3 regions of the Sporosarcina sp. FA15 genome follow, and region 3 is predicted to be linked to each of the others. Evidence: a T-box and tRNA genes for the amino acid it is inferred to sense, from the RefSeq annotation. Region 3 holds a T-box; the other regions hold tRNA genes.
What was found. The T-box of region 3 lies ahead of pheS (phenylalanine--tRNA ligase subunit alpha). A T-box ahead of a tRNA ligase gene usually reads a tRNA of that ligase, here a tRNA-Phe.
Positions count from the first base shown of each region.

Region 1: it encodes a tRNA-Phe, which carries the amino acid that the T-box ahead of pheS (phenylalanine--tRNA ligase subunit alpha) is inferred to sense. The anticodon was not compared.
Region 2: it encodes a tRNA-Phe, which carries the amino acid that the T-box ahead of pheS (phenylalanine--tRNA ligase subunit alpha) is inferred to sense. The anticodon was not compared.

Region 1 covers NZ_CP188818.1:2,946-9,982, reverse strand. Annotated here, with positions in the region: gene ACP8HG_RS00125 (1,4-dihydroxy-2-naphthoate polyprenyltransferase) at 53-964, shown strand; gene ACP8HG_RS00120 (TraR/DksA C4-type zinc finger protein) at 1,149-1,877, shown strand; tRNA gene ACP8HG_RS00115 (tRNA-Glu) at 2,735-2,806, opposite strand; tRNA gene ACP8HG_RS00110 (tRNA-Ser) at 2,817-2,907, opposite strand; tRNA gene ACP8HG_RS00105 (tRNA-Asn) at 2,917-2,991, opposite strand; tRNA gene ACP8HG_RS00100 (tRNA-Ile) at 2,993-3,069, opposite strand; tRNA gene ACP8HG_RS00095 (tRNA-Gly) at 3,074-3,147, opposite strand; tRNA gene ACP8HG_RS00090 (tRNA-Phe) at 3,155-3,230, opposite strand; tRNA gene ACP8HG_RS00085 (tRNA-Asp) at 3,290-3,365, opposite strand; tRNA gene ACP8HG_RS00080 (tRNA-Met) at 3,369-3,443, opposite strand; tRNA gene ACP8HG_RS00075 (tRNA-Ser) at 3,486-3,578, opposite strand; tRNA gene ACP8HG_RS00070 (tRNA-Ile) at 3,596-3,672, opposite strand; tRNA gene ACP8HG_RS00065 (tRNA-Met) at 3,680-3,753, opposite strand; tRNA gene ACP8HG_RS00060 (tRNA-Ala) at 3,776-3,851, opposite strand; tRNA gene ACP8HG_RS00055 (tRNA-Pro) at 3,933-4,009, opposite strand; tRNA gene ACP8HG_RS00050 (tRNA-Arg) at 4,036-4,112, opposite strand; tRNA gene ACP8HG_RS00045 (tRNA-Leu) at 4,134-4,219, opposite strand; tRNA gene ACP8HG_RS00040 (tRNA-Gly) at 4,227-4,301, opposite strand; tRNA gene ACP8HG_RS00035 (tRNA-Leu) at 4,310-4,391, opposite strand; tRNA gene ACP8HG_RS00030 (tRNA-Lys) at 4,422-4,497, opposite strand; tRNA gene ACP8HG_RS00025 (tRNA-Thr) at 4,504-4,579, opposite strand; tRNA gene ACP8HG_RS00020 (tRNA-Val) at 4,604-4,679, opposite strand; rRNA gene rrf (5S ribosomal RNA) at 4,746-4,861, opposite strand; rRNA gene ACP8HG_RS00010 (23S ribosomal RNA) at 5,015-7,037, opposite strand, start outside.
Region 2 covers NZ_CP188818.1:4,320,879-4,327,915, reverse strand. Annotated here, with positions in the region: gene ACP8HG_RS20650 (hypothetical protein) at 1-35, opposite strand, end outside; gene trmL (tRNA (uridine(34)/cytosine(34)/5-carboxymethylaminomethyluridine(34)-2'-O)-methyltransferase TrmL) at 383-856, opposite strand; gene queG (tRNA epoxyqueuosine(34) reductase QueG) at 974-2,113, opposite strand; gene ACP8HG_RS20635 (B3/B4 domain-containing protein) at 2,170-2,862, shown strand; gene ACP8HG_RS20630 (hypothetical protein) at 2,892-3,407, shown strand; gene ACP8HG_RS20625 (SRPBCC family protein) at 3,741-4,193, opposite strand; tRNA gene ACP8HG_RS20620 (tRNA-Leu) at 4,372-4,452, opposite strand; tRNA gene ACP8HG_RS20615 (tRNA-Cys) at 4,494-4,567, opposite strand; tRNA gene ACP8HG_RS20610 (tRNA-Gly) at 4,576-4,650, opposite strand; tRNA gene ACP8HG_RS20605 (tRNA-Gln) at 4,655-4,726, opposite strand; tRNA gene ACP8HG_RS20600 (tRNA-His) at 4,737-4,812, opposite strand; tRNA gene ACP8HG_RS20595 (tRNA-His) at 4,847-4,922, opposite strand; tRNA gene ACP8HG_RS20590 (tRNA-His) at 4,959-5,034, opposite strand; tRNA gene ACP8HG_RS20585 (tRNA-Trp) at 5,062-5,135, opposite strand; tRNA gene ACP8HG_RS20580 (tRNA-Tyr) at 5,141-5,225, opposite strand; tRNA gene ACP8HG_RS20575 (tRNA-Thr) at 5,239-5,314, opposite strand; tRNA gene ACP8HG_RS20570 (tRNA-Phe) at 5,328-5,403, opposite strand; tRNA gene ACP8HG_RS20565 (tRNA-Asp) at 5,463-5,538, opposite strand; tRNA gene ACP8HG_RS20560 (tRNA-Met) at 5,542-5,616, opposite strand; tRNA gene ACP8HG_RS20555 (tRNA-Met) at 5,698-5,772, opposite strand; tRNA gene ACP8HG_RS20550 (tRNA-Val) at 5,841-5,916, opposite strand; tRNA gene ACP8HG_RS20545 (tRNA-Glu) at 6,082-6,156, opposite strand; tRNA gene ACP8HG_RS20540 (tRNA-Ser) at 6,180-6,271, opposite strand; tRNA gene ACP8HG_RS20535 (tRNA-Asn) at 6,276-6,350, opposite strand; rRNA gene rrf (5S ribosomal RNA) at 6,395-6,510, opposite strand; rRNA gene ACP8HG_RS20525 (23S ribosomal RNA) at 6,657-7,037, opposite strand, start outside.
Region 3 covers NZ_CP188818.1:591,447-598,483, forward strand. Annotated here, with positions in the region: gene ACP8HG_RS02870 (peptidoglycan D,D-transpeptidase FtsI family protein) at 1-211, shown strand, start outside; gene ACP8HG_RS02875 (TetR/AcrR family transcriptional regulator) at 546-1,109, shown strand; gene ACP8HG_RS02880 (DUF2798 domain-containing protein) at 1,298-1,813, shown strand; gene ACP8HG_RS02885 (universal stress protein) at 1,861-2,301, opposite strand; gene sspI (small acid-soluble spore protein SspI) at 2,837-3,049, opposite strand; gene ACP8HG_RS02895 (TrmH family RNA methyltransferase) at 3,141-3,905, shown strand; T-box leader at 3,967-4,197, shown strand; gene pheS (phenylalanine--tRNA ligase subunit alpha) at 4,278-5,315, shown strand; gene pheT (phenylalanine--tRNA ligase subunit beta) at 5,329-7,037, shown strand, end outside.

The DNA.
Region 1 (7,037 bases), 590 kb from region 3:
CATTTTGGAGTACAATAGATAGGGTCATTAAAAGGATAGGGAGAGAGCCAAATTGCAACAGACAATAAAAGCGGATAAAGGCTGGCGTATTTGGTGGCAGCTTACACGTCCACATACACTAACGGCAGCCTTTGCACCTGTATTTCTCGGTACCATGATTGCACTAACTTACGGAAAATTACATTTTCCTTTATTCATCGCCATGCTCGTCGCGAGTGTTTTCATCCAAATGGCAACGAATATGTTCAATGAATATTATGATTTTAAAAGAGGACTTGATACAGAACAGTCCATTGGTATCGGCGGTACAATCGTCCGTAATGGTGTAAAACCAAAAACCGTGTTGAATCTTGCCTTTATGCTTTACGGGATTTCCGTCCTTATTGGTATCTATATATGTATGGAAACCTCATGGATGCTCGCAGTCGTCGGGATCCTGTCAATGATGGTAGGCTACTTTTATACTGGAGGACCGTATCCTATCGCCTACACGCCATTTGGAGAACTGTTTTCCGGTGTTGTCATGGGAATGTTACTTATCCTTATTGCGTTTTATATCCAGACAGAAACAGTAACGACAGAAGCGGTTCTGCTATCTATCCCAAGTATGTTGCTAGTCGCAGGTATTATGCTAGCAAATAATATACGTGATTTAGAAGGCGATAAGGAAGGCGGACGAAAAACACTCGCTATTCTTGTGGGCCGCTACAACGCAATTACAATCCTAATGCTATTTTTCATTATTTCCTATGGCTGGATTATTGCAATGATTCTCTTCGGTCATCTTACTCCATGGGCACTGCTTGTATTTCTTAGTGTCAAAAAGCCGATTGGAGCGATTACTGTGTTCCGAAAAAATCACATCCCAATACATGTGATGCCTGCGATGAAAAACACTGCAGTTACGAACACTTTATTCGGCTTACTATTAGGGATCGGAATACTCATTGGGCATCTGCTCTAACTAATAAAAAAAAGCGTAAAGCCTCGATTTAACTCGAAGCTTTACGCTTTTTCTGATTTATATGTTTAGATGGAACGAAATAAAGGAAAGTTAAGTAACGATAGTCAACAATCTGTACTTTTGTTTATTAAGTACGGTGTGTATGTGCAGACTAATGCCATTACTAAAAAGGACGTGACAAAACTTGTTGAACGATAAACAAAAAGCCACTCTAAAAAAAGAACTATATGAAATGAAGGATCACTTAACAAAAACAGAAGAAGAAACAGATATTAAGGAAAGTGCACAAGAAGCTGCCGGCGAGCTGTCGATGTATGACAATCATCCCGGTGATATGGGTACAGAACTGTTTGAAAGAGAGAAGGACATGGCTTTAAACGTTCATGCCGGCTCTGAATTAGATAAAGTAGAAAGCGCCTTACAAGCGATGGTGGACGGTTCTTACGGGAAATGTGAAGTGTGCCAAAAAGATATACCATTTGGGCGACTTGAAGCAGTTCCTTACACAACTCTTTGCATCGACCATGCGACTGAGCAAGAAATCCCCAATGATCGACCTGTCGAAGAAGATACGCTTACCATGGCCAACCCAAATTCATTTTCCGGAGCGGCCCGGGATGGCGAAGACAGCTTTCAGGAAATCGCAAAATCTGGAACATCAGAAACTCCTTCCGATTTCAGCGGAGATCACGATGACTACAATACGTTATACGACAGCGGAATTTCAGATGGTGCAACCGAAGAATTTGAAGAATTCACAGGAACCGATATAAATGGAAAGTCACGCGGTTTCATCAGGTCCGATGCCTCAGAGAAATATGAAGCGGAACTGGATGATGAAGGAATCGAATCCCCTCTCGGAGATATTCCTTATCATGAAAAAGATAGTTATATAGAGGATCAGAAGAAGTGAAAAGAAACACCATAGGCCATTGCTTATGGTGTTTCTTTTCAGGATATTTTAGCTCACGTATGTTAATTAACCAAAAGTAACCAGTAAATGATTTAATCAAACACTAGGCGCTGCGTGTGCAGTTGCCTTTGAGTTGCTTTAGATAGAACGACCTCTTTACTATTATCGAGATATCTTGATGTGTAGGGATGCGACTTCGTAGCACCCTACACATTTTTCGGGAATCGTTTGGTGGTTATCCATCCGTTGCTCTCCAAAGGCATAAGTACACGAAATGCTAGAGCTTTTTGGGACGAAAGAATAGCGGGGCTTCTTAACTGGATAAAAGCCGCCAAAGATATAATTTTGGCGGCTGAAGTCTTCTACATAGTCTTGTCTTTTTTATTTAAGAATGAAACAGAACTCCTACCAATATCGCTTCGACGCTGGATGGTCTATATGAGAAAGAGCATTTCATTATCTGTGATGAAATCTGCAACCTGGAGTACGTCTTTCTTGAATATAAGCAGTATCAACTAGTAATCACCTTATAATCTCGGCATATACATCTCAAAATCACATTTCTCTCGATAATGAACACCCTAGTGCAGGCGCGGCAAAGGGGTCGCCGAAGCCGTGAGACTGGATGCGAAGCGATATCCAGGCTTACGGTGAAAGGCATCCCCAAAGCGTCAAGCGTTCTACAATCCACACCCCGAATTATAACTCTCTCCTTATTGAGCGCCACAGTAGATTCAATGGGATTCTTTAATTCAACATATATAGTGAGAATTTAAGTGAACTAGAAAACTATATATAAACAAATTAAAAAGTAGCTTTACAAGTTCATTAAGAACTTGTAAAGCTACTTTTATGTATGACCCCTACGGGATTCGAACCCGTGATACCGCCGTGAAAGGGCGGTGTCTTAACCGCTTGACCAAGGGGCCAAATTATATATGGCGGAGAAGGAGGGATTCGAACCCTCGCACCGCTTTCGCGATCTATACCCTTAGCAGGGGCACCTCTTGAGCCGCTTGAGTACTTCCCCATATATAAATGGCTCCGCAGGTAGGACTCGAACCTACGACCGATCGGTTAACAGCCGATTGCTCTACCACTGAGCTACTGCGGAATGGTGGGCCTAAATGGACTCGAACCATCGACCTCACGCTTATCAGGCGTGCGCTCTAACCAGCTGAGCTATAGGCCCTTTTTGGAGCGAGTGAAGGGAATCGAACCCTCATCATCAGCTTGGAAGGCTGAGGTTTTACCACTAAACTACACTCGCATAACAATGGTGGCTCAGGACGGAATCGAACCGCCGACACAAGGATTTTCAGTCCTTTGCTCTACCGACTGAGCTACTGAGCCACGTATTTAGTTTACATTAAGTCGTTAACTTATTCTAAACCTTATAGTATTAATAAAAATGGCGGTCCCGACCGGGATCGAACCGGCGATCTCCTGCGTGACAGGCAGGCATGTTAACCGCTACACCACGGGACCATTTGGTTGCGGGGACAGGATTTGAACCTGTGACCTTCGGGTTATGAGCCCGACGAGATACCACTTCTCCACCCCGCGACAACAATATAAGTACTATTTAATTTCACCACTAGTTAAAAATGGAGGAGGTAGAGGGATTCGAACCCCCGCGGGATTTGACTCCCCTGTCGGTTTTCAAGACCGATCCCTTCAGCCGGGCTTGGGTATACCTCCATGGCTGTATATAATAGTGGTGGACCTTGCAGGACTCGAACCTGCGACCGGACGGTTATGAGCCGTCTGCTCTAACCAACTGAGCTAAAGGTCCTTTAAGATGGCGGCAGAGGGGATCGAACCCCCGACCTCACGGGTATGAACCGTACGCTCTAGCCAGCTGAGCTACGCCGCCAGGATCTTTATTAAAATTGTGTTGGTGGAGCCTAGCGGGATCGAACCGCTGACCTCCTGCGTGCAAGGCAGGCGCTCTCCCAGCTGAGCTAAGGCCCCATTATAGCTGGCAATTATTAAAGCACAAATCTACTTAAAATGGTATATTCTTTAAGCGGCGAATCTGCTTAAAAAGCTTAATGGTCGGGAAGACAGGATTCGAACCTGCGACCCCTTGGTCCCAAACCAAGTGCTCTACCAAGCTGAGCTACGTCCCGAAGAATTATAAAGTTTAAAAACATAATGGTGCGCCCGGCAGAAGTCGAATCCACAACCTCCTGATCCGTAGTCAGGTGCTCTATCCAATTGAGCTACGAGCGCATATAAGTGAAAAGTTATTAATGCCGAGAACCGGAATCGAACCGGTACGGTAGTCACCTACCGCAGGATTTTAAGTCCTGTGCGTCTGCCAGTTCCGCCACCCCGGCAAAAATATGGAGCGGAAGACGGGATTCGAACCCGCGACCCCGACCTTGGCAAGGTCGTATTCTACCACTGAACTACTTCCGCATTATAAGTGCGGGTAAAGGGAGTCGAACCCCCACGCCCGAAGGCACTAGATCCTAAGTCTAGCGCGTCTGCCAGTTCCGCCATACCCGCAATATAAATTATGACACTAAGTCATAAAAATGGTGAGCCATGCAGGATTCGAACCTGCGACCCTCTGATTAAAAGTCAGATGCTCTACCAACTGAGCTAATGGCTCGAAAAGTGGTGCCGGAGAAAGGACTTGAACCCTCAACCTACTGATTACAAGTCAGTTGCTCTACCAGTTGAGCTACTCCGGCTAATAGTTTTCATTATAAATAAAATGGTGGAGGATGACGGGCTCGAACCGCCGACCCCCTGCTTGTAAGGCAGGTGCTCTCCCAGCTGAGCTAATCCTCCTGGGTATAAGTGCGACAAACTTCAGTTGTTCGTCCTATTCATAAACCTATGTAATAATTGTTACAAGACCGGCGACGTCCTACTCTCACAGGGGGAAACCCCCAACTACCATCGGCGCTGAAGAGCTTAACTTCCGTGTTCGGGATGGGAACGGGTGTGACCTCTTCGCAATCGTCACCAGACTTGTATGATCTTTTCTCAAAGACAATAATTATTATAACATATCATCTAATTAATTGCAAGTACTTTTTTTATGAACGGTACTTATTCGCTCAAAACTGAATAAAACAGACATTGTGCTACACAGAATCAGGGTAATCAAGCCCTTTTCAAAATTGGTTAAGTCCTCGATCGATTAGTATCCGTCAGCTCCACACGTCGCCGTGCTTCCACCCCAGACCTATCAACCTCATCTTCTTTGAGGGATCTTACTTACTTGCGTAATGGGAAATCTCATCTCGAGGGGGGCTTCATGCTTAGATGCTTTCAGCATTTATCCCGTCCATACATAGCTACCCAGCGATGCCTTTGGCAAGACAACTGGTACACCAGAGGTATGTCCATCCCGGTCCTCTCGTACTAAGGACAGCTCCTCTCAAATTTCCTGCGCCCGCGACGGATAGGGACCGAACTGTCTCACGACGTTCTGAACCCAGCTCGCGTACCGCTTTAATGGGCGAACAGCCCAACCCTTGGGACCGACTACAGCCCCAGGATGCGATGAGCCGACATCGAGGTGCCAAACCTCCCCGTCGATGTGGACTCTTGGGGGAGATAAGCCTGTTATCCCCGGGGTAGCTTTTATCCGTTGAGCGATGGCCCTTCCATGCGGAACCACCGGATCACTAAGCCCGTCTTTCGACCCTGCTCGACTTGTAGGTCTCGCAGTCAAGCTCCCTTATGCCTTTGCACTCTACGAATGATGTCCAACCATTCTGAGGGAACCTTTGGGCGCCTCCGTTACTCTTTAGGAGGCGACCGCCCCAGTCAAACTGCCCGCCTGACACTGTCTCCTGCCCCGATAAGGGGCATGGGTTAGAAGTCCAATACAGCCAGGGTAGTATCCCACCAACGCCTCATCCGAAGCTAGCGCTCCGGAATCCAAGGCTCCTACCTATCCTGTACAGGCTGCACCGGAATTCAATATCAGGTTACAGTAAAGCTCCACGGGGTCTTTCCGTCCTGTCGCGGGTAACCTGCATCTTCACAGGTATTATAATTTCACCGAGTCTCTCGTTGAGACAGTGCCCAGATCGTTACGCCTTTCGTGCGGGTCGGAACTTACCCGACAAGGAATTTCGCTACCTTAGGACCGTTATAGTTACGGCCGCCGTTTACTGGGGCTTCAATTCGAAGCTTCGCTTGCGCTGACCTCTCCTCTTAACCTTCCAGCACCGGGCAGGCGTCAGCCCCTATACTTCACCTTGCGGTTTTGCAGAGACCTGTGTTTTTGCTAAACAGTCGCCTGGGCCTATTCACTGCGGCTCTCTCGGGCTTTAACACCCTACCAGAGCACCCCTTCTCCCGAAGTTACGGGGTCATTTTGCCGAGTTCCTTAACGAGAGTTCTCTCGATCACCTTAGGATTCTCTCCTCGCCTACCTGTGTCGGTTTGCGGTACAGGCACCTCCCGCCTCGCTAGAGGCTTTTCTTGGCAGCGTGAAATCAGGGACTCAGGGATAAATCCCCTTGCTGTAACAGCTCAATGTTATAGGAACGGGATTTGCCTCATTCCACACCTCACTGCTTAGACGCGCATAACCAACAGCGCGCTCACCCTATCCTACTGCGTCACCCCATTGCTCAAACGGCGGGGAGGTGGTACAGGAATATCAACCTGTTGTCCATCGTCTACGCCTTTCGGCCTCAACTTAGGTCCTGACTAACCCTGAGCGGACGAGCCTTCCTCAGGAAACCTTGGGCATTCGGTGGAAGGGATTCTCACCCTTCTTTCGCTACTCATACCGGCATTCTCACTTCCAAGCGCTCCACCAGTCCTTACGGTCTAGCTTCGACGCCCTTGGAACGCTCTCCTACCACTGACATCTAAGATGTCAATCCACAGTTTCGGTGATTCGTTTAGCCCCGGTACATTTTCGGCGCAGCGCCACTCGACCAGTGAGCTATTACGCACTCTTTAAATGATGGCTGCTTCTAAGCCAACATCCTGGTTGTCTGGGCAACGCCACATCCTTTTCCACTTAACGAATACTTGGGGACCTTAACTGGTGGTCTGGGCTGTTTCCCTCTCGACTACGGATCTTATCACCCGCAGTCTGACTCCCAAACATAAATCATCGGCATTCGGAGTTTGTCTGAATTCGGTAACCCGGGATGGGCCCCTAGTCCAAACAGTGCT
Region 2 (7,037 bases), 890 kb from region 3:
AGAAAACCTTCTGCAATTGCCGTGATCCATTTCATTCCTGTCGAGTAATTTTTCATACTATATTCTACCTCCATATTATTTAAGTCGTTATGTTATATACGGATAAGCCGACAAAAAGTTTCATTTTTCTTGGCTCTGTCACAATTTTTCCTGACGGTCGTTTCAATTCCATTTAAAATAGGGTATACTTAACGAAGCTACTAATGAATTTACAGGAGGTACCTATCATGACAGTAATTCTAATTATAGGTGTTTGCTTTGCATTCCTATCTGCAATTTTCACAGGCGGATACGATGATAAACCGGGCAAGGTTAAGATACCTGGCCTAAAAAAATAACAATAAGTAAAACGGGACATGCCTTCAGGCTGCCCCGTTTTTTTTTATACCAATCCTGGATAAGATTGTTGCCTAAGTGCTTCATATATAAGTATCGCCGCCGTGTTCGATAAATTAAGCGACCGAATGTTGTCGTTCATCGGGATTCGAAGGCACCGTTCTTTATTCTCCTCTAAAATATCTTCAGGAAGTCCGCTCGTCTCTTTACCGAAGACGAAAAATATATCTGTTGCACCATCAGAATAATCGAATGCAGTATGAGTCCTTTCACCGTGTTTTGTCAAAAAGTAAAAAACAGCATCGGGATTCGCCGCGAATAGCTCACGAATTCCTTCATGATATGTAATATCGACGTGCTCCCAGTAATCGAGCCCCGCACGTTTCAACATTTTGTCGTCCGTCGAAAACCCAAGCGGTTTCACAAGATGAAGTTTCGCTCCTGTTCCTGCGCATGTCCTTGCAATGTTCCCTGTGTTTGCAGGGATTTGTGGTTCAAATAACGCTACGTGTATGGCCATCTCAGTGATTCCTCCAATTAAACTTTTTCTTACTATAGATTTGTTGAAATATAGAACCCCATTGAATTTACTTCTGCTGCCTCTTGTAAGGAGCCTTCGTTTAGTTTATATAGGCATTCATTTCTTCAGTATATAAGTATCCGCTGCCTTTTCTAATTCAGCACGCACTTCCGGATCTTCCTCTTTCGATAATGCTTCCTTAATCGCTACATATCCTTCATCCAAACCAATTCGACCAAGTGCCCATGCAATCGTACCACGAATGACGGGTCTCGGATCGTTCTCTAACATACTGATCAATTCTGGTACCGCAGACTCCTCCTTGAAATGTGCGAGTGCAATAATTGCATTTCGCTGAATCGGATTTTTTCCGCGCCAAGATCCTGATACATGTCCAAATTTCTCTTTAAATTCTCGATTCGACAGCCTGAGCACTGGTTGAAGAAGCGGCTTCGCCAGTTCAGGGTCTGCTTGGAATGCTTGCTGATGCAAATTATGCTTTCCTTTATTTTTCGGACATACCGTTTGACATGTATCACACCCGTATATTCGATTACCAAACTCCGCACGAAATTCTTCCGGAATTGGCTTTTTCGACTGTGTAAGGAAAGCAATACAACGCTGCGCATTTAATTGGCCTCCCTGAATCAATGCACCAGTTGGACATACGTCAAGACAAAGTGTGCAATCCCCACATTCATCTTCCATTGGAACGTCCGGCGCAAAAGGGATATTGGTAATCATTTCACCCAGGTACACATACGAACCGAATTCCGGCGTAATTATTGAACAGTTTTTTGCCGACCATCCAATCCCCGCCCGTTCTGCAACAGCGCGGTCTGCAAGCTCACCCGTATCTACCATCGAGCGAACCTTTGCCTCAGGTGCATGTTCTAGTATAAATTCCTCAAGCAGTCTCAGCTTCTCACGAAGGACCGTATGATAATCTGTCCCCCACGATGCACGACAAAAAATGCCCCGTCGCTCACCTTTTTTTCCTCTCGGAGAATCTGCCATTTTGGATGGATAAGCTACAGCAATTGCAATAATGCTTTCTGCTTGATCAAGCAAAAGAGCAGGTTCTGTCCGTTTATCTAAATCCTTTTCTTCAAAACCCGACTGATAGCCTAGTTCTTGCTGCCGCTTCAAGCGGTTTTTCAACTCACGAAATGGTGCAGCTGTTGTAAAACCAATTTTGTCGATGCCGATTGACTCCGCATAGTCCCTCACTGACTGTTGCAACTGAACAGCATTCACACTGTATCGCCTCCACTATGCTACTATTGAATTAAACTATATAAAGGGTGAAGTCATTGATTATTGAAATGGATATGAAGCTTTTAGGTGCCGTACCCGGATTAAAATTGGGCATTAATCATTATACCAAAATTACAGTGTCAGAATCGCCTCAAATGCTAAAAGGAAAATTGCAATTATTCCAAGAGCAACTTTTCTTTGAGCTGGAGAACAAGTCCGTCCCCGAATTCCCTGGCATTAAAGAATGGCGTACTGTGTGGAAAGCACTTGGCGCAGACCCTAATCGATACCGTCATTCTACAGAAGCACTTATGCGCCGGATTAAGAAGCAAAACTACATCGATCCATTCCACAATGCTGTCGACTTGAATAACTTCTTTTCCTTGCAGCACGAAATTCCAGTAGGCATCTATGACCTCGAAAAAATTGTCGGCGATATAGTCGTTACTTCAGGGACAGAAGAGGATGGATATGATGGATTGAATGGTCGTTTTAATTCATTACAAAACATTCTACTGTTAAAAGATGATTATAGCCCATTCGGTAGTCCATATGTCGATTCTATACGTAGCGCTGTAACAGAAGATACGACAGACGCGTTACATATCTTCTTCCTACGCCCGTCCATGGATGCTACTGAAGCGTTTGAACTGACAACAGCATGTGGGAACATGTTTACTAGTCTTAGTGGTGGAGATGTTCGTTCATATGTTTTGCACGAGGGACAAACTTCCATTATAGTTGACTGACAATGTTTCTAAATGGGGGGAATGAACAAGTGAGCAACATAACACTCGCTGAAGCTGTAAAATTAAAAAGTGTTTTAACAAAACGAATTCATGAGCTTGAAGATGAAATGAGACGCGTAGCCTTTACGAATGTAGAAAAAGGCAACACCCCTGATCAAGGACCACGTAGCCTTAAAATCGTAGAAACAGAATTGGATGAAGTCCGTTTAGATAGTCGAGTGCTCGACCGTCTCATGTATCGTGCCAATATCGATAATGAAATCGAGTTCCAAGGGCAACAACTTGCGATTGTCGAAGCGATTGAACTTGCCATACAATTACGTGCAAAAGCCCGCTTTTACAAAGAACTCTCTATGGCAGAAAAAGAAGAGATTCAATACGGCTACTCTGAAGGTACGGTCGTATACCGTGTTGCTTTATTCGATCCTGAGGATTATCGGGTGAAATCATTGCAAGCAGAAAAGGATGCACATAAGTTATCTAATTCTATTAATGCAAAAAACTATTCGATTGTCTTGAAATTTGATGATACGAAGTACTTTTAATGCCCTTGGAAAGGTGAGACTCCTCTCCAGGGCATAGAGTAGGGATCAATCCAATTTAAATTGCAGGCAAACCAATAACCTGTCACCATTTACTTTGTGACCAATCCCCAATGACCAACCAAGGCAATTGCAATGGACAACCCAAACTAGTGTCATCGGATCCCCTCTATGAAAATCGCTCCTTACGCTTCGGCGGTAAGGAGCGATTTTGTTTACTACCCATTTTTGAACCGCTGTGTTTTCTCACCATCTATTAGTAACGTCCAGGTTCCACTCTCTAGAAAACTTGTGCCACCAAGTTTATCAAGTCGACTTTTCCTGATGAAATGCCTCTTACTCATTTTCTGCAATATGCTTCAGAGCTCTTGCTCGACTCACAATAAAGTTTCTCATATAGCTTTCCAAAAACAACTTATCCGCAATAACACCAATCACTCCACAGGGTGATCTATATTGAAATCTGTCAATCATCAGAGTGCCATTATCCTTCTCAATAAACTCATGAATATGGTGAAAAGATTGGAATGCTCCTTTCACCATTATGTCTTCAAACATATACGGTATATCCATCACCGTTACTTTGGCAGTTAGTCTTTGTCTTATACCGAAATGAACGGCCTCCCATGTAACAATATCCCCGGCCAGCAATAAACCTGTTGTCACCCCACCGACAGCCTTCTCTTTCGTCCCCTCTGTTGTACGGGTATGAATATCCACGTCTCGGGCAAGATCAAAGCAACGTTCTACCGAGGCTTGAATGAACTCCTGGTGTTCAATTAATGGCATAATGTTTCCCCTACTCTCTATTCTTTTATCTAAATATATATTGAAATAAAGAATTAAATTACATTGAATTCTTTAAAGTGCTAGGGGTAGCCAAAGCCCACGTTCACTCAGTTAAGTCAACTTATATAGTAGAAATTAAACACAAAAAAACACAACCGAAGTTGTGTTTTTCATCTGATACCCGAGGCCGGACTTGAACCGGCACGCCTTACGGCATCGCATTTTGAGTGCGACGTGTCTGCCATTCCACCACTCGGGCATAACACTATTTAGTTTACGAACAACGATACATAAGAAAATTGGAGGCGGCAACCGGAATCGAACCGGTGGTAAGGGTGTTGCAGACCCATGCCTTACCGCTTGGCTATGCCGCCGTAGATGATGGAGCGGAAGACGGGATTCGAACCCGCGACCCCGACCTTGGCAAGGTCGTATTCTACCACTGAACTACTTCCGCGAAACTGGGGTAGCTGGATTCGAACCAACGAGTGACGGAGTCAAAGTCCGTTGCCTTACCGCTTGGCTATACCCCAAAAAGATAAATGGGGCGACTGAAGGGAATCGAACCCTCGAGTGTCGGAACCACAATCCGATGTGTTAACCACTTCACCACAATCGCCATGATATCTAGTTTGTTTTAATTGAATATAAAATGGGGCGACTGAAGGGAATCGAACCCTCGAATGTCGGAACCACAATCCGATGTGTTAACCACTTCACCACAATCGCCATGATATATAAGTTTGTTTTAATTGGATAGATAAATGGGGCGACTGAAGGGAATCGAACCCTCGAGTGTCGGAACCACAATCCGATGTGTTAACCACTTCACCACAATCGCCATAATATTAGATTATACTAAAAAAAATGGCAGGGGCAGTAGGAATCGAACCCACATCAAAGGTTTTGGAGACCTCTATTCTACCGTTAAACTATGCCCCTAAAACTGGTGGTGGGGGGCGGATTCGAACCGCCGAACCCGTAGGGAGCGGATTTACAGTCCGCCGCGTTTAGCCACTTCGCTACCCCACCATATAGGTGTAAATGGTGCCGGAGAAAGGACTTGAACCCTCAACCTACTGATTACAAGTCAGTTGCTCTACCAGTTGAGCTACTCCGGCACAAATATTAAAATGGTGGCTCAGGACGGAATCGAACCGCCGACACAAGGATTTTCAGTCCTTTGCTCTACCGACTGAGCTACTGAGCCACATATTTGGTTTACATTAAGATATTAGCTTATTCTAAACCTTATAAGAAAAATAAAAATGGCGGTCCCGACCGGGATCGAACCGGCGATCTCCTGCGTGACAGGCAGGCATGTTAACCGCTACACCACGGGACCATTTGGTTGCGGGGGCAGGATTTGAACCTGCGACCTTCGGGTTATGAGCCCGACGAGATACCACTTCTCCACCCCGCGACAACAATATAATGTATTCATTTGATAAAGAGCTAATGATTTACATGTCAGCTATATGATCTGCTGTATCATGATAAAATTTGGTTGCGGGGGCAGGATTTGAACCTGCGACCTTCGGGTTATGAGCCCGACGAGATACCACTTCTCCACCCCGCGACAATAGTATTTATATAATTAAATATATGTAAGTTTCTTTAAGCGGTGAATCTGCTTAAAAAACTTAATGGTGGAGGATGACGGGCTCGAACCGCCGACCCCCTGCTTGTAAGGCAGGTGCTCTCCCAGCTGAGCTAATCCTCCTGGGTAAAATTGCGATAAGCGGCGCATCTCTTTGTCAGCTTCATTCGCTCAGTCAGTCACGTACTAATGTACGCTCCTTCCTTCTCCCAATTTTAACGAGAGTGTGCTATGCTCGAATTACTGAATTAAAGTCTACGTGCTTAATGATGAATTTCTAAAAAGTTATGGTGACCCCTACGGGATTCGAACCCGTGATACCGCCGTGAAAGGGCGGTGTCTTAACCGCTTGACCAAGGGGCCTTAATTTATCATTTATATGAATCTGGCGGAGAGCAAGGGATTTGAACCCTTGAAACAGCGTTAGCCGCTTACATGATTTCCAATCATGCTCCTTCGGCCACTCGGACAGCTCTCCTAAATGGCTCCGCAGGTAGGACTCGAACCTACGACCGATCGGTTAACAGCCGATTGCTCTACCACTGAGCTACTGCGGAATAATATTAAGAACATACATTAAGTATCTTCTTTTGGACTAACAGACCAGCGACGTCCTACTCTCACAGGGGGAAACCCCCAACTACCATCGGCGCTGAAGAGCTTAACTTCCGTGTTCGGTATGGGAACGGGTGTGACCTCTTCGCAATCGTCACTGAACTATTTTCCACAAGACAAGATTAATTATATCATGTCTTGTTGTTACTTGCAAGCGTTTTTACAAAATAATTAATTTTGTTCGCTCAAAACTGAATAAAACAGACATTGTGCTACACAGAATCAGGGTAATCAAGCCCTTTTCAAAATTGGTTAAGTCCTCGATCGATTAGTATCCGTCAGCTCCACACGTCGCCGTGCTTCCACCCCAGACCTATCAACCTCATCTTCTTTGAGGGATCTTACTTACTTGCGTAATGGGAAATCTCATCTCGAGGGGGGCTTCATGCTTAGATGCTTTCAGCATTTATCCCGTCCATACATAGCTACCCAGCGATGCCTTTGGCAAGACAACTGGTACACCAGAGGTATGTCCATCCCGGTCCTCTCGTACTAAGGACAGCTCCTCTCAAATTTCCTGCGCCCGCGACGGATAGGGACCGAACTGTCTCACGACGTTCTGAACCCAGCTCGCGTACCGCTTTAATGGGCGAACAGCCCAACCCTTGGGACCGACTACAGCCCCAGGA
Region 3 (7,037 bases):
ACCTTACGAAAATCCGGAAATTGCTTATGCGGTTCTTATCCCAAACATTACTACAAAGCCAGGAGATCACACAACTGGCGCTCAAAATAAAATTATCCAACAAGCAGTAGACGAATATTTTAAGCTGAAAGTAAAAAGAGCTAAAGAAGAAATTTCTACAGCAGCCGAGCAACCAATCATACAGGCACCTAAAAAAGAATCTGAAAAATAAAAGTAGGGAAACCAGAAGAATGGTTTCCCTACTTTTTCAATAGATAAAAGCCTAAGCCGCTATCTATGATGAAAATGAAATTAAGCTCTTCGAAAAGAGAATCCGCTCCTATAAAATACGTATAGTCTTCTTGTCAATTAAATTTAAAAGAATATTCATGGATATTCCTCCGCCTATCGCTAAGAAAAAACTCCTAGAATTCTAAAATAACCCCTTCAAATAAGGCGTGTTCTTTGTCATCTGAAATTCGAAAAAATGAAAACTGTAATTCTGGGTAAAATTTTGTTATACTTACAAACAGACCAGTTGGTATGTGGAAGGAGATACATCATATATGGATATAAAATCGCAATTAATTGATACTGCTACGACCCTTTTTCAACAAAAAGGATATAAAAATGTTGGACTTAACGAGATTTTAAAAGCTTGTAATGTTACAAAAGGAGCGCTCTATCATCATTTTCCAAACGGAAAAGAAGAATTATTGATTATTTGTTTACAAGGTTTAAATGAGGCCATTACCACAGATATCAAAGCTATTTTCAGCAGGCATCTATCAGCTAAGGACGCAATACTCTCAATGATTGATAAGTTAATTCGGGATTTTGAAAAAAGTGGCACCATTATCGGCTATACATTTAGTAGCATTGTCAGTGAAATGGCAACGATGAGTGAACCAGTCCGTACTGCTTGTAGTGCTCTATATGAAAACATTCAACACCTTTACTATGAGAAACTTATAACGGAAGGCTATTCGAGTGAATCAGCTTCCGCTATCGCATTGTTGATGACAGCTTCGATTGAGGGTGCAATGATGCTTTGTTTGACGCAAAAATCCGCAACACCTTTGAAAACAATTGCCACATTATTGCCGGGTATATTAAAAGTGAACAAGTGAATTCGACAGAACCCGTTAATATTGTGTTTGTTAAACTGAGTGCATCTTTAGTGTAAATTACATTTACTGCGGTTTTATTGATATATCTTACGATTATTCACTCCATAGCGTGATTTGTTATTGGCATATTCATCGATGTATTTAACGTAGGTCTCAAATATGAATTTTGAAAGGAAGAAAAACAAACTATGCATCAAGAAAACAGACTACCGAAAAACGGTAAAGAGGGCGCGTTATTTGGCGCAATTATCGTAACATTATCAGTATTAACAATGGGACCAATCAATATGATCCTTGCTGCTGGAGGCTTCAACAAAGATGTTGCAATGAACATGCTAATCGTGTTACCTATTATTTGGGTTTTCGTCATGATAATTGAACCGGTAGCAATCGGTCGTTTTGCAGAATTTTTATCATCTAAATTCATTTCGCCAACAGATGGTTTTGCTGCTCGTATTATGTTCCGTACAATTTTCACAGTATTAGGTATGTCATTTACAATGACATTTGTTGGGGTTATCATTGGGGATGGTTTTACAACTGATATCTTTGCACACTTTATCCAAATCTGGCCCCGTAACTTCTTACTCGCCCTATTTTTAGAGAGCGTAGTTATCCAACCATTTGCACGTTTAGTAATGGTTAAAATGCACGCAGCGCAAGATAGAAAAGCCGCAGTTCAAACGAATACACAAAATATCTAAAAAAATCGCTCAGACTTTTTGAAAAGTCTGAGCGATTTTTTTATTATTCATTCAGCAGGCGTACGGACGACTAAAACATCGCATTTAGCTGAACGTACGATTGCTTCAGATACAGAACCAATTAAGTAGCGCTCTACTGGCGTATGCCCCGTAGCGCCGCAAATAATTAAGTCTGCCTTCACCAATTTAGCAATCTCTTTTGTAATCACCGTTTTAGGTGAACCATATTCAATAATGATAGTTACATTTTCAACGCGAGCAGCTGCTGCGCGTGCTTTATAGCGTTCTAAAATTTGTTGAGATTGTTCTTTGACTTGCCCAGCAATTTCTTTATCAAGTGGTCCCAAGTAGCGCGTATCAATAATGTTAACGAGGTTTAATTGTGATCCTTGATTTCGATATGCAATCTCAAGTGATTTACGAAATGCAAAATCGGCCTCTTTTGAACCATCTACAGCTACTACAATACTTTTATAATCAGTTGCCATTAGTCATAAACTCCTTTTAAAATTATGTAATAAATCAGTTGTAGTTATTTTGAATTCACATTTTTCGATTTTTTCATGAACAAATACAATATAACATTAATCAATGCAAATACTAAAACGACTATAAAATTTTTCGGATTTTCCAATATACTTTTCTTCGAGTTTTTCTTTCTATTTTCACTGCTTTAAAAAGTGGATAGATGGGGTCGTGGAAAAAGGAATTCGAGTCGGAACGAATGGGGAAAATGAATTTGAAGTAAATACGGCATGCCTGGATTGGCACGCATACCGCCGCACTCATCGGGTTATTGTATGGAGCAAGCAAAGTGAACACAACAATATGGATGACCATCAGTATTGCATTATGGATACTTGTATTTGGCTTTGCAACGCCGAAGGACTTTAATTTCTTTTTGGAAAATAGCTAGTTCTTAAAATACAAAAGCCGCTCATTAATTGAGCGGCTTTACGTTTATCCAAACGCCGTGATAGAAGATTGCGCCGGTGATAGTGCTCCGTGAAATCTTTGCATAATTCAACTTGCCGCAAATACTTGTGCTAGCTCTCCGGCCATCTTTGTTTTTTCTTGTTCTCCTGCATGATTCCATAGCTTTTCGAAAAACACCCCTAGTCCAGGTAACAGGTGCTCTTCACCTCGTTTAATAGCATCTTCCACAACGTTACGGATATCATCCGCTGTATTATTCGTCATGTTTGCTGAAATGGCATCTCTTATTTGAAAATCCATTTTATCAACCTCCCACTTTCATTTTGGACACAAATATCGCCAACTATACCGTCATTTGATACACTGAAAAGAAAAAGGCGGTAACGTACATATGAAACGAATTGAATCATCACAAAACGCACTCGTGAAACATTGGAAAAAGCTTGTCACAACACGAAAAGAACGCGATCAGTCGAAAGAATTCCTTGTCGAAGGTTTTCATCTCGTCGAAGAGGCATTAAAAAGTAACGGGACAATTCTCGCGTTGATCACCCGTGACGGAGTTGAAATACCTCAAGGATGGTCTATCGAAGGTGTAAAGCTTGTTGAGATAACAGAGGCAATTGCGAAAGAAATTTCGGAAACGGAGCAGTCGCAGGGTATTTATGCACATTGCCGTCAGCCGGAGCATGCCGAAGAGGATTATTCAGCATGGAAAAAACTTTTGTTAATTGACGCAGTCCAGGATCCTGGTAATGTCGGAACGATGATTCGGACGGCAGATGCTGCTGGAATGGATGCAGTTATTCTTGGAATGGGGACCGCTGATTCGTATAACCCGAAAACAGTACGTTCTGCGCAAGGCTCACATTTCAATATTCCAATCGTCAAGGGTGATCTTATTGAATGGACGGCTAAGGCGAAAGAAGCGGGCATCCAAGTTTTAGGGACAGGATTGAAAAATGCTGTAAATCATTCTGATATCTGGCCACAAGACGAATTTGCATTAATTGTTGGAAATGAAGGCAGTGGCGTCAATCCGGATTTGCTTGAGATGGCGGATAATACGGTCAAGATTCCAATGTACGGCAAAGCAGAATCGTTAAACGTCGCAGTGGCAACGGGCATCCTGCTATATACGTATTCTAAAGTGTGAAAACTAGCATGTTGTTGATGATCAAATCATAATCGGGTATACTATTGGTTATGAACAGAAATGAAAAGCAATGATCGGGAAAAGTAAACAATACATGAGCCGAAAGGGAGTCCGCGCCTTGACTGAAAGCGCAGATGGGTAAATGATTGTCGAAGTTCACCCCGTGAGCTGCCGCCAGGACCAGCGTAAGCTGTAAAGGTGTGCCGGTGCCGGACCGTTATTCCGATTTGAGTGATCATATCTTCGGGTATGATAATCAGGGTGGTACCGCGAAATCGTCCTCGTCCCTTTTTTAAGGGGCGGGGTTTTTATTTCGTCTAGTTTCGGGCGCCAGACGCCCTACACTTTTTTTATTTTGAAAGGAGAATTGACATGGAAGCACAATTAGAACTGTTGAAAGTAGAGGCGCTTGCAAAAATTGAAGCAGCTTCAGATGTAAAATCATTGAATGAAGTTCGTGTAGCCTACTTAGGGAAAAAAGGGCCAATTACTGATTTGCTGAAAGGCATGGGGAAACTTCCTGCTGAAGAACGTCCGAAAATGGGGGCGCTTGTCAATGTTATTCGTGAGGCAGTGACAGAAGTGCTCGAAGACCGTATGGCGAAACTTGAAGAATTAGCCATCAACGAACAGCTTGAAAAAGAATCGATTGATGTAACATTGCCTGGACGTCCTGCACGTACTGGAAATCACCATCCGTTAACACGTGTTGTTGAGGAAATCGAAGACTTCTTCATCAGCATGGGCTATGAAATTGCTGAGGGTCCTGAAGTTGAGAAAGATTATTACAACTTTGAAGCGCTGAACTTGCCAAAAGGCCATCCAGCACGTGATATGCAAGATTCGTTCTACATATCCGAAGATATTCTTCTTCGTACACATACGTCTCCAGTTCAAGCACGGACGATGGAAGCGAAAGGCGGCGCGCCGATTAAGATTATATGCCCAGGTAAAGTGTACCGTCGTGATAGTGACGATGCGACGCATTCTCATCAATTCACGCAAATTGAAGGGCTTGTTATTGGTGAAGATATCCGCATGAGCGACTTGAAAGGGACACTTTCTTTATTCGCTAAAAAAATGTTTGGCGATGAGCGTGAAATCCGTCTGCGTCCGAGCTTCTTCCCATTCACGGAACCGTCTGTTGAAATGGATATTTCATGTTTTAAATGTGGCGGAAACGGCTGTAACGTTTGTAAGAAAACAGGCTGGATCGAAATTTTAGGTGCCGGTATGGTACACCCGAATGTACTGGAAATGGCTGGTTATGACCCCGCTGTTGTATCAGGTTTCGCTTTCGGTATGGGACCTGAACGTATTGCAATGTTGAAATATGGTGTGGAAGATATCCGTCATTTCTATACAAATGACGTGCGGTTCGTATCGCAATTCCACCGGACGGAAGCTTGAGGAGGAGACGAATATGTTAGTATCTACAAAATGGTTAAGTGAATATGTAAATATAGAGGGAATTTCTACGGCAGACCTTGCGGAGAAAATTACACGTTCGGGCATTGAAGTTGATTCCATCATCGACCGTTCGCATGGTATGACGAACATAGTTGTGGGTTATGTGTTGGAATGTGTGAAACATCCTGAAGCGGATAAGTTGAATATTTGTCAAGTGGATGTTGGGGAAGAAACTACACAAATTATTTGTGGTGCTCCCAACGTTGCAGAAGGGCAAAAAGTCATTGTTGCACGTCCAGGTGCAGTACTACCAGGCGGCATGAAGATTAAAAAGGCAAAACTGCGTGGTGAGGAATCGAACGGAATGATCTGTTCACTTCAAGAGCTTGCAATTGAAGGCAAGCTTGTACCAAAAGCATATGCAGAAGGAATCTATGTGCTTCCTGAATCAGCTGTACCAGGTGAATCCGCACTCCCGCTGCTTGGTCTTGATGATCAAGTGCTTGAATTCGATTTAACGCCTAACCGTTCAGACGCACTCAGCATGATAGGCGTTGCGTATGAAGTTGGAGCGATTTTATCACAAGGTATACAACTCCCTGAAATTAACTACACGGCTTCAAATGAAAAAGCCGAAGATATGCTGAAACTGCGTATCGATGCAAAAGAAGAAAATCCGATGTACGTAGCGAAAGTCGTTAAAAACGTTAAAGTAGAAGCATCGCCGTTATGGCTTCAAAACCGTTTAATGGCTGCTGGAGTACGTCCACATAATAACGTTGTCGATATTACAAACTTTGTCCTGATGGAATACGGTCAGCCGCTTCATGCATTTGACTATGACCGTCTTGGAACAGGTGAAATCGCTGTCCGTCTTGCGGAACAAGGTGAAAAAATCATGACATTGGATGATACTGAACGGACACTGGAAGCGCATCAACTTGTTATTACGAATGGTAAAGAACCTGTAGCGATTGCTGGCGTAATGGGCGGATTAAATACGGAAGTACATGATGGAACGACGACGGTTGTCATCGAATCTGCTTACTTCTCATCAGGATCTGTCCGCCGTACTTCGAGAGAGCTTGGACTTCGTAGTGATGCGAGTACACGTTTTGAAAAAGGAGTCGATCCTAATCGAGTCGAAGCAGCAGCAGAACGTGCCGCACAGCTTATGGCTGAAATTGCGGGGGGCGAAGTGCTTGCTGGATCTGTCATTGTTGATGAACTCGATAAAACGCCTGTACGCATTACTGTTTCACCGGATTATATTAACAATCGCCTTGGTATGAAGATCCCTCTTGAAGAAATGCTAGCTATTTTAGACGGATTACAAATCCCTACAGAAGCGGTGAACGGAAAATTGATCATTGACGCACCGACACGCAGGCAGGATCTTCGAATCCAAGAAGATATTATCGAAGAGATTGCACGGATGTACGGCTATGACTTGATTCCAATGACACTTCCAATAACGGAATCGACGCCGGGTGGGTTGTCGCCGTATCAAGCGAAACGTCGTACAGTTAGAGCGTTCCTTGAAGGCGCAGGACTCTTCCAGGCACTGACGTATTCATTAACATCTAAGGAACAGGCACAAAGCTACGCACTTGAAACAGCACCTGTTACAGAACTTCTGATGCCGATGAGTGAAGACCGCAGTATCCTTCGGCAAAGTCTTATCCCGCATCTCCTTGAGGCTGCAACATACAACGTTGCACG